2 regions of the Rhizobium sp. 768_B6_N1_8 genome follow, and region 1 is predicted to be linked to the other one. Evidence: predicted binding sites of a transcription regulator. Region 1 holds the regulator's gene; the other holds the start of a gene.
What was found. The regulator HrcA, encoded in region 1, represses chaperone genes, less so after heat shock. The targets are predictions, from matches to a motif close to GTTAGCACTCNCNNNNNGNGAGTGCTAAC.
Positions count from the first base shown of each region.

Region 1 (7,423 bases):
ATCGGCACCAGTTCGTCATCCACCAGCCGCTCGCTGATCAATCCCTCGTAGCCGCCAAGCCCGTGGCGGATGGCGAGATCGATCCCGTCACGCTCGAAATCGAACATGCGATGGGAGGCGCTGATGCGCACATCGATATCAGGATGCATGTCCTCGAACCGCTGAAGCCGTGGCAGTAGCCAGTGCGTTGCAAAACCTGCCGTACAGGTGAGCGCCAGCGCATTGCCGCGCCGCCGTGCGGTCAGCGATGCCGTCGCCTCGCGTACGAGTTGGAAGGCGGTGCGCAGTGTCGCGAAATAGTCCCGGCCTTCCGCCGTCAGCAGAATCTGCCGGGTTCGCCGCTCGAACAGCGACACGCCAAGCGAGGCTTCGAGGTCGCGGATCTGCAGGCTGACGGCGCCTGGCGTGACGTGCAACTCGTGCGCCGCCTGCGTCATGCTCAGATGACGCGCCGCCGCCTCAAAGGCGCGCAGGGCCGATAGTGAGGGCAGAGGATCAATCATGCTTTAGCTCAGCTCAATCATGCAAGCAGAAATGCTCGTTTGTCAGGTGCAGGGGATACTAATAAAAACCGATATGTCTGGCAAATTCACACAGGTGAGCTGGAAATTACACTTTAGCAAAACTCGACAAAGGAGATTTTCATGTCCATTCAGAAGTCCATGGGAGCTGCAGAATGGGCCATGCTGATCGTGCTGTCGCTTCTCTGGGGCGGCTCCTTCTTCTTCAACGGCATTCTCGTAAAGGCGCTGCCACCTTTCACCATCGTGACCGGGCGCGTGCTGCTTGCCGCTATCGCACTCAATCTGATCGTGCGCGCCATGGGCCACACCATGCCGCGCGACAGGCAGAGCTGGATCGCTTTCTTCGGCATGGGACTTCTGAACAATATGATTCCCTTCTGCCTGATCGTCTGGGGCCAGACACATATTGCGAGCGGTCTCGCCTCGATCCTCAACGCCACGACACCGCTCTTTGCCGTGGTCGTTGCCCATGTGCTGACGGCGGATGAAAAGCTGACGGCAAACCGTCTCTTCGGCGTGATCGTCGGGTTTGCCGGCGTGGCCTACATGATCGGTTTTGACGCCTTGAAGGATCTCGGCTCGAACGTGCTTGCCCAGCTCGCGGTTCTCGGTGCGGCCTTCTCCTATTCGCTGGCTGGCATCTGGGGACGGCGGTTCCGCCGGATGGGCCTTGCGCCACTCATTCCGGCAGCCGGGCAGGTGACTGCTTCCACCGTGCTGATGCTGCCGATCGCGCTGATTGTTGACCAGCCCTGGACGCTCGCCATGCCCTCCGCCGAAAGTTGGCTGGCGCTATCAGGCCTTGCGATCCTCTCGACTGCCGTGGCCTATGTGCTCTTCTTCCGCATCCTGGCGACGGCGGGCGCTACGAATCTGATGCTTGTGACCTTTCTGATCCCCGTCAGCGCGATCCTGCTTGGCGCTGCAGCACTCGGCGAGCAACTGCAGTTCAAGCATCTGATCGGCATGGCCTTGATCGCGGTCGGCCTTGCGGCGATCGATGGAAAGCTCGTCAATTTCAGAAAGAGGCGCGCTGCTTGACGCGGCTTAGAGAATTCCAGCAAAAGTGCGCGGCGGTTTTTCGCCCGGAATTGTGTAAAAACAAAGAGATAGAGCATTCCTGTTTCGAAGAATAAGGGGAATGCTCTAGCAGGCGAGGTCCGCGACGACGGAATCAAGGATCAGCATGCCTGCCGGCGTACAGCGCAGGCGGGAATTACCGATCCGCTCGATGAAGCCGTGTTCCAGTAAAAATTCTTCGCGCTTCGGATCGAGATCGCGGCCGGAAAGCTGCTGCCAGCGGGCAAGATCGACGCCTTCCTTCAGGCGCAGTCCCATCAGCAGCAATTCATCGGCCTGCTCGTCGAAACCGAGGCGCTCTTGCTCGATGATACCGTGCCCGTCGCTTTCGACGAGGTCCAGCCAGGTTTCCGGCTTGCGCTCCGTAGCGGTCGCGATCTTTTCTGGCCCGCGCGTCAGGCGCCCATGTGCGCCGGGGCCAATGCCGGCATAATCGCCATAGCGCCAGTAGGTGAGGTTGTGGCGGCTCTCGGCGCCGGGCCGGGCATGGTTGGATACCTCATAGGCCGGCAATCCTTCACGCTCGGTGATTTCCTGCGTGGCCTCATAGAGTGCGGCGGACTGGTCCCCATCGGGCACGATCAGCTTTCCGGCCTTGTGGAGGCCGTAGAAGGGCGTGCCTTCCTCGATGGTAAGCTGGTAGAGCGAAAGGTGATCGACTGCATAGGAGATCGCTTCTTTCAGCTCGCTCTCCCATTCCTCAACCGTCTGGTTCGGCCTGGCATAGATCAGATCGAAGGACATGCGCGGGAAGATGTCGCGCGCCAGCCTGATCGCCTTCAGCGCGTCGGCAACGTCATGCAGTCGTCCGAGGAATTTGAGATCGCGATCGTTCAGCGCCTGCACACCGAGCGAGACGCGGTTGACTCCGGCTGCGCGATAGCCGCGGAAGCGTTCGGCCTCAACGCTCGAGGGGTTGGCTTCCATCGTGATCTCGATACCGTCGGGCACATGCCAGTGTCGAGAAATGCCGTTCATGATCGCGTCGACCGTTTCCGGCTTCATCAACGAGGGCGTGCCGCCGCCGAGGAATACGCTGGTCACCGTCTTCGGCCCGCTCATCTGGCGGGCCGTGGCGATCTCCTTTAGGAAAGCTGCGACGTAGCGCTCCTGATCGACCGGCTGATGGCGGACATGGCTGTTGAAATCGCAATAGGGACACTTCGCCGCACAAAAAGGCCAATGCACATAGATCCCGAAACCGGGTTCGCCGGTATCAGGCAGAAGCTTTGTGTCGGACATCAGCGCAGGCGAATCGATCATGTTCTAAGCTTGGCCTTATGCTTCCAGGCAGGTTTCGACAAAGAGCTTGAAGGCGCGAGCGCGGTGCGACAGCGCCTGCGGCTTGCCGATATTCCAGCCATGCTTTTCCTCCGCACTCATCTCGCCGAAGGTCACATCATAGCCTTCTGGCTGGAAGACCGGATCATAGCCGAAACCCTGCGTTCCACGCGGCGGCCAGGCAACGGTGCCTTCCACTTCGCCGCGGAAAAGCTCCGTGTGGCCATCCGGCCAGGCAAGGCAGAGCACGCTGACGAAACGCGCGGTGCGCTGCTCCGGCTTCGTGGCACCTGCCTTTTCCAGTGCCTTCTCGACCTTTTCCATGGCCATGTTGAAATCACGGGGGCCGTTGCCTGTCTCCGCCCAGTCGGCCGTGTAGACGCCGGGATCACCGCCGAGGGCATCGACGACGAGTCCGGAATCGTCAGAAAGCGCGGGCATGCCGGAGGCCTTGGCCGAGGCGATTGCCTTGATCGTGGCATTTTCCTCGAAGGTCGTCCCTGTTTCCTTGGGCTCGATGAAATTGAGCTCGGCAGCCGATTTGGCGGTGAAGCCAAGCGGCCCGATCAGATCCTGGATTTCGCGGATCTTGCCCTGATTATGGCTGGCGACGACAATAGTCTTGGTTTCAAGCTTACGCATAAAGTATCCTTATCCCATGCCCCAGATTTTCGCCTCCGCGCATTCCAGGCTATTGCCATCAGGATCGCGGAAATAAATCGATCGGCCGCCCTGCGGCCAGTGAACCTCGGATTCGATGCCGATGCCGGCAGCTTTCAGCTTCTCCGCCATCGCATCGAGATTATCTCCCGAAACCCTGAAGCAGGCGTGGCCTTTTCCGATGGTGCCATGTGGCGGAACCTGCAGGCTGTCAGGTGCCGGTGGCTTCACCGTTTCCTCCGGGTTGAAGATCAGGAGCACGCCCGGTCCGCAGCGGAAAAATACATGGCGGTTGCCCGAACGTGCGATCTTCTCAAGGCCCAGCACAGTTCCGTAGAAGCCTTCGGCCGCATCAAGATCGGTTGCGTAGAGCGCGGTCTCAAGAATGCCTTCGATGGGTTGCGCCATTGCCCGCCCCTTGTCCGGCCTTGCCCCCGGGAGCAGGGACAAGGAAATTCACTAGCGAGGCTTGAAAGGCCTCAGGCGATCGCCTGCTTCTGCAGGTCTACCAGGTCGGCAATGCCTGCTTTGGCAAGGCCCATCAGCGAGGAGAATTCTTCCTCGGTGAAAGGCGTGCCTTCTGCCGTGCCTTGAATCTCCACAATGCCGCCGGCGCCCGTCATGACGAAATTGGCATCGGTCTCGGCCGAGGAATCCTCGAGATAGTCGAGGTCGATCACCGGCTGATTGGCGAAGATACCGCAGGAGATCGCCGCGACATGATCCTTCAGCACGCGGTCGGCCTTGATCATGTTGCGGGTTTCCATCCAGCGCAGGCAGTCGTACAGCGCAATCCAGCCGCCGGTGATCGAGGCCGTGCGCGTGCCGCCATCCGCCTGGATGACATCGCAGTCGAGCGTGATCTGGCGTTCGCCGAGCGCGGTCAGATCGACCACGGCACGCAGCGAGCGGCCGATGAGGCGCTGGATTTCCTGCGTGCGGCCGCCCTGCTTGCCGGCAGCAGCTTCGCGCTTCATGCGTTCGCCGGTTGCGCGCGGCAGCATGCCATATTCGGCGGTGACCCAGCCCTTGCCGGTGTTGCGCAGCCACGGCGGGGTCTTGTCTTCGAGGCTTGCCGTGCAGAGCACGTGTGTGTCGCCGAACTTTACCAGGCAGGAACCTTCCGCATGCTTGGAAAAATTGCGCTCGAAGGAGACCTTGCGCATCTGGTCTGTTTTTCTGCCTGAAGGCCGCATTCTCTTCTCCTGAAACATGATGCCGAAAAGCGTAAGCGCTTCTCGGGCAATGTCATGCATGCATTGTATCGTCGCCCGCTTCTACGATTGGCTGCGTGCATTTGCAAATTCCCTTTTGCCACGGGGGACAGAATGGCTATATTTCCCTGACATCATTCAGTGCGGGTGCGAAAAGTTCATGAGCTACAGGTCGACATCAATTTCGGATGCCGTGGCTGCGCTGGATGAACGGTCGAAGGAAATTTTCCGGCGCATCGTCGAAGGCTACCTGGAGCATGGCGAGCCCTTGGGCTCCCGCAATCTTTCGCGTCTTCTGCCCATGTCTCTGTCGCCTGCCTCCGTTCGCAATGTCATGAGCGATCTGGAAGAGCTCGGGCTTATCTATTCTCCGCATGTCAGCGCCGGCCGCCTGCCGACCCAGATCGGCCTGCGCTTCTTCGTCGATGCCTTCATGCAGGTCGGCGATCTCTCCGTCGAGGAGCGTGCCAGCATCGACCGCCAGGTCCGGGCCGGAAGCCGCGACAATCCGGTGGAATCGATGATGAACGAGGCAAGCCGCATGCTCTCGGGCATTTCGCGCGGCGCCGGCCTCGTCATTACGTCCAAGAGCGACCCGGTTCTGAAACATGTCGAGTTCATCCGCCTGGAGCCTACCAAGGCGCTGGCCGTGCTTGTCGGCGATCATGATCAGATAGAAAACCGCATCATCGAACTGCCTGCGGGCGTTACCTCCTCGCAGCTCACCGAAGCCGCCAATTTTCTCAACGCGCACATGACCGGCCAGACGCTGCCGGAATTGCGCCTGCAATTGAGCCGGCTGAAAGATGAAGTTCGCCACGAGCTCGATGCGCTGTCGCGGGATCTCGTGGAGCGCGGCATCGCCGTATGGGCCGGTAGCTCGGACGAGACCAAGCCGGCACAGCTCATCATCCGCGGCCGCGCAAACCTGCTGGAAGGCGTAGGTGGGGCGGAAGACCTCGACCGGCTGCGCCTGCTCTTCGATGACCTCGAGAAAAAGGACAGCTTGATCGAACTCCTGAACCTTGCCGAAAGCGGGCCGGGTGTGCGCATTTTCATCGGTTCGGAAAACAAGCTCTTCTCGCTTTCCGGCTCCTCGCTCATTGTGGCGCCCTATCGTGATGACGACGACCGCATCGTCGGCGCGGTGGGCGTGATCGGTCCTACGCGGCTCAATTATTCCCGCATCGTGCCGATGGTGGACTATACGGCCCAGCTCGTGTCGCGCCTTTCGCGCGGATCTCTCTGATCCCTTGCGCGAAACCGGCGGAATTTTAGCTTCTTCGTCACGCAGACTTGATTTTTTCCGGCCAAACATCGATATCGGGCGCATCTGAGAATACACGAACCGGAGACCGTCATGACTGATGAAACGACGAAGAACGGACCTGACGCGGCTGCGGCGGAAGCCACAGCCGACGCCGCCGCAAACGTCGAGAATGAAGCCGTGAAGGAAGCAGCTGCAGGCGAACCGGATGCGCTTGAGCTTCTGAAGGCCGAGAATACCGAATTGCGCGACCGCTATCTGCGGCTTGCCGCTGAAATGGATAATCTGCGACGCCGTACAGAGCGCGAGGTCAAGGACGCCAAGTCCTATTCCGTCGCAGGCTTCGCCCGCGACATGCTGGCCGTCTCGGACAATCTGCGCCGTGCGATCGACGCCATTCCGCCCGAGGTCAAGGCTGCTGCCGACGCTGGCCTGACGACGCTGATCGAGGGTGTCGAGATGACCGAGCGTTCCATGCTCTCGGCTCTCGAGCGCCACGGCGTTCGCAAGCTGGAGCCGGTCGGCCAGAAGTTCGATCCGAACTTCCATCAGGCGATGTTCGAAGTGCCGAACACCGAAGTGCCGAACAATACGGTCGTGCAGGTCGTACAGGCCGGTTTCTCCATCGGTGAGCGCGTGCTGCGCCCGGCCATGGTCGGCGTCGCCAAGGGTGGTCCGAAACTCGTGGAAGCCGAGGCCAACTCGGTTCTGGACGAGAAGGACGCCTAAGACAAAGGACGTCTGACAATTAAGAAAGGCCGCGCGAGCGGCCTTTCTGGCTCCTGTCTAATCTTGGCGGATCATATCCGCGCAAAGCGCTCGATCAGCAGATCGAAAAAGCCGTCGGCATCGACGAAGCGCATGACCTTCGCATTGCGCTTGCGCTCGGTCACATGCCACCAGTCGACAACGGTCATGCCGACGGTCAGCTCCGACGCTACCTCGATCTCGACATTGCAGTCCCGGCCCTTGAAGAGCTCAGGCTTCAGAAGGTAAGCGACCGTCGTCGGGTCGTGAAGCGGGCCGCCATCCGAGCCATATTTTTCTATGTCGAAGCGCTCGAAGAATTCCAGCATCTCCACCATCGCCTTGGCGGGCGCTGTGCCGATTTCGGCCATGCGCTTGACGCGGTCCTTGCGGGTCAGAAGCTGATGCGTCACGTCGAGCGGCATCATGACGACGGGCACGCCCGAGCGGAACACGATATCGGCGGCTTCCGGATCGACATAGATGTTGAATTCAGCAGCCGGCGTGATGTTGCCGCCTTCAAAGAAGCCGCCGCCCATCATGACAAGTTCGCGGATACGCGGCACGATGTCGGGCGCCTTCTGGAAGGCCAGGCCGATATTGGTCAGCGGTCCGAGCGTGCAGAGCGTAACTGTGCCTTCCGGCTCGCG
Region 1 is NZ_JBPWPV010000001.1:3,251-10,673, forward strand. Features, by position in the region: gene gcvA (transcriptional regulator GcvA) at 1-503, opposite strand, end outside; gene AB8B33_RS00020 (DMT family transporter) at 645-1,565, shown strand; gene hemW (radical SAM family heme chaperone HemW) at 1,671-2,867, opposite strand; gene rdgB (RdgB/HAM1 family non-canonical purine NTP pyrophosphatase) at 2,883-3,527, opposite strand; gene AB8B33_RS00035 (VOC family protein) at 3,537-3,953, opposite strand; gene rph (ribonuclease PH) at 4,025-4,741, opposite strand; gene hrcA (heat-inducible transcriptional repressor HrcA) at 4,920-6,008, shown strand; gene grpE (nucleotide exchange factor GrpE) at 6,120-6,755, shown strand; gene AB8B33_RS00055 (nucleoside hydrolase) at 6,827-7,423, opposite strand, start outside.

Region 2 (7,423 bases), 2.5 Mb from region 1:
GTCAGGAATGACTGGGCGATCGCCGGCTGGCAGCAAGATGGGCGGGGCGGACGCGCGCTATTGAAGAAGGGGCATCATGGCTGGAGCGTTTTTCTCTGCAGCGGCGACGGGATCAGGCAAGCGGCGGCGCTGGAGAAGGCCGGGCTTTCGGCTGACGATGCCAAGGCGCTGGCGGCGGATCTCGCGGAGGCTGAAGCCAGGCTCGACCCCAAAGTGCTGGCGCTGTTTGCGAGCTTCGAAGGCACTGTCATGATGGCGGGCGAGGCTGGTGATGCCGGTCAGGGCGGCCATGAGGGGCATGGCCAATGAGCGCGCGCACCCTTGCCATTTCAGGCTTTGCCGCAAGTGCGGTCTTCATCGGCGCGCTCGTCGCACTGATGGTGTCGCTCTATCTTTCGGAGCCGCGCACCGGGCCTTTCAATACGCATTTTTCTCTTGTCGATGATCGGGGCAATGCGGTCGACCAGTCGATCTTCCTGGGGCATCCGGCGCTCGTCTATTTCGGCTATACCCATTGCCCGGAGGCCTGCCCGACGACGCTCTACGAGGTGGCCGACTGGCTGGTGACGCTCGGCGATCAGGGCAGGGCGCTGAAGGCCTATTTCTTCTCGATCGATCCGGAGCGCGACACGCGAGAGGTGATGCATGATTACGTCACCGCCTTTTCCAGCCGCATCACGGGCATTACCGGTGAGCCGGCGGAGATGAGGAAGGTCTCCGACGGCTGGTTCATCCATGCGTCGAAGCTGCCGAGCGAAGACGGCAATTATCACATGAGCCACACGGTTTCGCTGCTGATGATCGGCGCCGATGGGCGGCTGAAGGGGTTGATTCCGTACGGCACGGATCGGGATGAGGCGCTGGCGAAGATCCGTGATGTGTTGCTCGGCGGAGGGGTGTGAGATGACGGCCCTTCGAACAAAGCGCAAACCCCAGCAGCAAATTGCAGCATCGCCCGGAATAAATCCGCTCTCCGACTGTCTAACCAGGCAAGGGCCAAACGCCATCGCCTGTCCCAATGAAACCGAAAGGCATAATCTGATGTCTCAACTGACCCGCATTCTCTCCGTCGCCGCCATCGCGAGCATCGCCCTAGCCGGCCAGGCTTTTGCGCATGCGCATCTGAAAAGCTCCGCACCGGCCGACAAGGCTGCCGTCGCGTCCCCCAGCGAACTCGATCTCACCTTCACCGAGGAACTGACCCTCAAGTTCAGCGGCGTCACCATCACCGGGCCGGACAAGACAGAGATCAAACTCGGCGACGCCATGCTCGAGGATGGCGGCAAGGTGCTGATGGTGCCGGTGTCTGATAAGCTCGCGCCCGGCAGCTATACGGTCGACTGGCATGTGCTTTCGACCGACGGACACAAGACGAATGGCGCGTTTAGCTTCACCGTAAAGCCCTGATGACACCTGATACCGCCAACATCGCCTGCCGTTTCGTCTTCGACGGGGCCGTCCTGTTTCTCTGGGGCAGCGCCGCCTATCTGTGGCTGCTCGTGCCGCATGGCTTGAGCGGCTGTATCTGGGCGAAGCTCCGGGCCGTGCGTGTTGCCGCGGTGGCGCTGGCTGTCATTGCAACAGTGGTGGTGCTGCCGGTGCGCTGCGCCATGCTCGGCAATGGCTGGGCGGATGGGCTGGACGGGGATGTGATGATATCAGTGCTGACGGGAACCTCTGTCGGCACTGCCTGGGCCTGGCAGGCGGTGTTTGCCGCGCTTCTCCTTACGGTGACATTGCTGCCGTTACGGCAGAAGGTTGCCGCTACGGCTGTCGTCTCCGCGCTTCTTCTCTGCGGCCTGTCGCTGACCGGCCATGCGGCCATGAATGACGGGTGGCTGCGGGTGCTGCACCGGGCGAACGACATGGTGCATGTGCTCTCGGGCGGCGCCTGGGTCGGGGCGCTGATCCCCGTGGCGCTCGTGCTTTCCCGGCTTGGTGATAGCGCGGCAGGGGCGGATGCCCTGACAGCGTTGATCCGTTTCTCGACGGCGGGGCATGTGGCGGTGGCGCTCGTCATTTTATCCGGGGTTGCCAATAGTCTGCTGATCATCGGCGGCTTGCCGCTTGACTGGAGCGTGCCGTATCAGCGGCTGCTTTCCCTGAAGATCGCGCTTGCCTTGCTGATGATGCTGATTGCCGTCGTCAACCGTTATGGGCTGGTGCCGCGCATGGGGCGGTCGCACTTGGCCGGGAAAGCGCTGGCGGTGGGGACCCTGGGGGAGCTCGTAATCGCCGCCTGCGTTGTGGCGCTCGTCGCCTGGTTCGGGACGCTGGAACCGTTTCCGGGATAGGGCGCTGCTTAACGCCACCTTCCGGAGCTAAGCCGGAAAATGCTCATCCATCCATAAACGGGCAAGGACGAAGTCGAGGTCATCTGGAGCCCATTCGCGGCGATCAGGCTGCCGCGAAGCCTTCCATTCTCAAACGCGCTTGGTTGGCTCTCTTATTGCTGCCTGCTCGATGCTCAGTTGGTCGCGGAGTTTGGAGAGCTCTTCATGCTTGACTTCCTTGATGTTCGGGGAGGCCATTTCCGCGTCCAGTTTCTTCAGACTTGCTTCTATCTCGGCAGATCTGACTTCGTTTTCACTCTTTTTCCGGAATTCGATCATATCGCGTCTCCTTGGGTGGCCGATATCAGGCAGATTTGAGCTCTTCTTGGTGCACGAGGTTCGCATGGCGACCGCAACTATTCCGGTTTCGAATTCCATCGACGCCAGACGTTCGATCCTTAAAAAATTTAAATAAGATCCAAAAGATTTTAAACAAGTGGGCCGCACCGATCCGCAGTCATTCAAGGCCCGGTGGAGATCACGCTCTCGGATTCTACCAAAACACGAATCTCACTAGCACTCTCAACGCAAGACTGCTAAAACGGTTCATCGGGATTGGCCATTCGGCTGCGATCCCGTCGAGGAACCCCACAATGACAGAGATTAATTTTCGGCCGTTACACGACCGCGTCGTCGTGCGCCGGATCGAGGCTGAAGCCAAGACCAAGGGCGGCATCATCATTCCTGACACGGTCAAGGAAAAGCCGCAGGAAGGCGAAATCGTCGCCGTCGGCACCGGCGCTCGTGACGAGTCCGGCAAAATCGTTCCGCTCGACGTCAAGGCCGGCGATCGCATCCTGTTCGGCAAGTGGTCCGGCACCGAGATCAAGATCAACGGTGAGGATCTGCTGATCATGAAGGAAGCGGATGTGATGGGCATTATCGCCTGATCGTCGACCGCATCCCTATTCTGTTTTATAGTGATCATTGGGCGATCAGCCCGGGAGGTTTCCATGTCTGCCAAACAAATCATATTCGGCCGCGATGCGCGCGAAAAGCTGCTGCGCGGTGTCGATATTCTCGCCGATGCGGTGAAGGTCACGCTTGGTCCGAAGGGCCGCAACGTCGTTATCGACAAGTCCTTCGGCGCGCCACGCATCACCAAGGATGGCGTCGCCGTCGCCAAAGAGATCGAACTGGATGACAAGTTCGAAAACATGGGCGCGCAGATGGTCCGCGAAGTTGCTTCGAAGACCAACGACATTGCCGGCGACGGCACCACGACCGCCACGGTTCTCGCACAGGCCATCGTTCGCGAAGGCGGCAAGGCTGTTGCAGCCGGCATGAACCCGATGGACTTGAAGCGCGGCATTGATCTTGCCGTTGCTGCTGTCGTCAAGGATCTGCTTTCCAAGGCCAAGACGATCAGCACGTCGGAAGAAATCGCCCAGGTCGGCACGATCTCGGCCAACGGCGAGACGGATGTTGGCCAGTACATCGCCGATGCGATGCAGAAGGTCGGCAACGAAGGTGTCATCACCGTCGAAGAAGCCAAGACCGCTGAAACCGAGCTCGAAGTCGTCGAAGGCATGCAGTTCGACCGCGGCTACCTGAGCCCGTACTTCGTCACCAACCCGGAAAAGATGGTTGCTGACCTCGAAGACGCTTTCATCCTGCTGCACGAAAAGAAGCTCTCGAACCTGCAGTCCATGCTCCCGGTTCTCGAAGCTGTCGTTCAGACCGGCAAGCCGCTCCTCATCATCGCTGAAGACGTCGAAGGCGAAGCTCTTGCCACGCTCGTCGTCAACAAGCTGCGCGGCGGCCTGAAGATTGCCGCTGTCAAGGCTCCGGGCTTCGGCGATCGCCGCAAGGCCATGCTGGAAGACATCGCTATCCTGACGGGCGGCACTGTCATCTCCGAAGACCTCGGCATCAAGCTCGAGTCCGTCACCCTCGACATGCTCGGCCGCACCAAGAAGGTTTCGATCTCCAAGGAAAACACGACGATCGTCGACGGCGCTGGCGCCAAGTCCGACATCGAAGGCCGTGTTGCCCAGATCAAGGCCCAGATCGAAGAAACCACCTCTGACTACGACCGCGAAAAGCTGCAGGAACGTCTTGCCAAGCTCGCTGGCGGCGTTGCCGTTATCCGCGTCGGCGGCTCGACGGAAATCGAAGTGAAGGAAAAGAAGGACCGCATCGACGACGCTCTCAACGCGACGCGCGCTGCTGTCGAAGAGGGTATCGTTCCGGGCGGCGGCACGGCCCTGCTGCGCTGCTCTATCGTTCTTGACGTCAAGGGCGAGAATGACGACCAGAATGCCGGCGTCAACATCATCCGCAAGGCGCTCCAGTCGCTGGTTCGCCAGATCGCCGAAAATGCTGGTGATGAAGGCTCGATCGTCGTCGGCAACATTCTCAAGAGCAATACAGACAACTACGGCTACAACGCCCAGACGTCTGAATATGGCGACATGATCGCCATGGGCATCGTCGACCCGGTCAAGGTCGTTCGTACGGCGCTGCAGAATGCGGCTTCGGTTGCCGGGCTTCTCGTGACCACGGAAGCCATGATCGCCGATATACCCAAGAAAGATTCCGCAGCAGGCGGCATGCCTGACATGGGCGGCATGATGTGAAGAAGTCGTTCCAGAAGCGCGTTCGCTGACACAAGACGTTGGCTGACACAAGGCAAGGGGGGCTCCGATTGATCGGGGCCTCCGACGTCCGGTTGGGCCGGTCGTCGTGCGCGGCCGTAGCGCTCCGGCAGATCGCGCCATGGCGCACTGGACCACAGCACCCGAAAGATGCCGTTCGTGGGGGAACTCGTGATCGCGGCCTGTGTTGTCGCGCTCGTTGCCTGGTTCGGGACGCTGAAGCCGTTTCCGGGGTAGGGCACATTGCTGAACCCCCAGACGACATGGGTGCAACGCGGCGCTTGCTGACCTTCTCGCTTTCCACACGGAAACCAGTTAAACGGGTGGGAACAACACGTTGCGAGGTTGTAAGCGATGGCTGGAAAAGTAGAATATACCGTGTTCCAGGGACGCGCAGGAGATCACAACGACCTGGCGATGCCGGGTGCGAAGGCGATCGGCGAGGAATTGGAACGCCGAACCGGCATTTCTCCTGCAGTGATCGGCACCCCGGAGCCCGCCGTGAATGGCGGTTGGCGCGAAGAGCTTGATGCGGCCCTGCCGTCGCTCAGAGAGTTGCAGTCCCGATTTGACGAGGTGTTGGCCGCAGGCGCGGCGTCGATCGCTGCCACCAGCCGTTGCGCGGTTTCGCTGGCAACCCTTCCAGCCGTTGCGAAGCACCATCCCGCGGCCTGCATCGTGTGGTTCGATGCACATGGCGATCTCAATCCACCGGAGGCCAGCCCTACCGGATATCTCGGCGGGCTGGCGCTTGCGGGGCCACTTGGCCTTTGGGATTCCGGTCTCGGTGCGGGTTTAAGCTTTGATCAGGTCGTTCTCGTCGGTCAACGTGACCTCGATCCGTACGAACTGGATCTGATCGCGAAACACGACATCCCGCATATCGAACCAGGAGCCGATCTCGCGACCGACCTTGGGAGAGCGATCGCCGGTCGCTCCGTCTATGTGCATTTCGACTGCGATGTCTTGGAGCCCGGCATCGTGCCGACAGATTACGAATGCGAAGGCGGCTTGTCGCTGGATGATGTGCGAGCCTGCTGCAAGGTTATCGCAGAACATGACTTCGTCGGGATAGAAATTGCCGAGTTCCAGAACTCGTGGGAAGCTGGCGGCCCGCCAGTCTCACCGAGCGCTCTGCTCGATGCCCTGGAGCCGGTTTTGACAAAGAGCTCCCACTAAGCGAATGGCAGCTTAGGTCCTGAATCCGGTCGCCATCCCTGCTGCGTGGCTCATCCTGAAAGCAGACGTGCGAGCGTGGCTCCAATGGTAAGAGCCTGATTTCATTTGTTGTTTGAACGGCGTTCCGGCTCTTTTTTTAACATGATCGAGAGGCGACATACGGTCAGCCGCCCCGTCTTAAACGTAAGTTTGGATTACGGGCGCGTGAGGGCGGCTGTAGTTGTTAGGGGCCGCCACCAAAGAGCGCTCGAAAACGGAAACGTCTGGAAACGTGAGGTTCGAGCGCCGGATCCATGCTGGTATGCGACATCCGCGTATTACCGAATGGACAGTGACAGGCTGGTGTCCACGCAACACAGGAGCGCGTCATGTCGCAGTTAGAAACAAAAGCCCGTAGCACGGGTCCGCAACAGACAAATATGTCCTCGCAGAACAGTTCGGCTCCCGGTGGAGCAAAGCCCGGCGAGCTGGTTCCGTCGCGCTATGCGCTTGATATCGGCGACATCGAGGTGATGGTGGTCAGCGATGGGGTTCTGCCGCTGCCAACCGCGATGTTGGGACACAACGCCGACCCGAAGGTGCGGGCCGGCTGGCTGGGCGACATGTTCCTGCCGCCGGACGCTTTCGACTGGTCGCTGAACGTGGTCGTGGTGCGTAGCGGCGCACAGACCATCCTCGTCGATGCGGGGCTCGGGATCGACCCGGACTTGAACCTGCCGCGGGCCGGACAGTTGATCAAGCGACTGGAGGCCGCAGGCATCGATCTTGGTTCCGTGACCGACGTGGTGCTGACCCACATGCACATGGACCATGTTGGCGGGCTGCTCGTCGAAGGGGTGAAGGAACGGCTGCGTCCGGACCTGCGCATCCATGTGGCCGCCGCCGAGGTCAAATTCTGGGAGGCGCCCGATTTCTCTCACGTCTCAATGCCGCCGGGCTTTCCGGACGCGCTTCGGGCAGCCGCCAAGCGGTTCGCCAAGGAGTACCAAAACCAGCTGCGGCTGTTCGATGAAGAATACGAGGTGGCGCCGGGTGTCGTCGTCTCCCGCACCGGTGGCCATACCCCCGGGCACAGCGTGGTCCGCGTGGCCTCCGGCGGCGACAAGCTGATGTTTGCCGGCGACGCCGTGTTTGCGGTCGGGTTCGAACATCCCGACTGGTTCAACGGTTTCGAACACGACCCCGAAGAGGCGGTTCGCGTTCGTATCCGACTTCTGCGTGAGCTCGCGGCGACCGGCGAACTGTTGGTGGCCACGCACCTGCCGTTCCCGTCCATCGGCCATGTGGCGGTCGACGGCGAAGCCTTTCGCTGGG
Region 2 is NZ_JBPWPV010000001.1:2,525,371-2,532,793, reverse strand. Features, by position in the region: gene AB8B33_RS13080 (copper uptake system-associated protein) at 1-309, shown strand, start outside; gene AB8B33_RS13075 (SCO family protein) at 306-902, shown strand; gene copC (copper homeostasis periplasmic binding protein CopC) at 1,042-1,407, shown strand; gene copD (copper homeostasis membrane protein CopD) at 1,407-2,294, shown strand; gene AB8B33_RS13060 (hypothetical protein) at 2,424-2,612, opposite strand; gene groES (co-chaperone GroES) at 2,927-3,223, shown strand; gene groL (chaperonin GroEL) at 3,287-4,912, shown strand; gene AB8B33_RS13045 (arginase family protein) at 5,285-6,109, shown strand; gene AB8B33_RS13040 (MBL fold metallo-hydrolase) at 6,529-7,423, shown strand, end outside.
Region 2: a site for HrcA is predicted at 2,846-2,874, ahead of groES (co-chaperone GroES). Genes of this name have one in related genera too.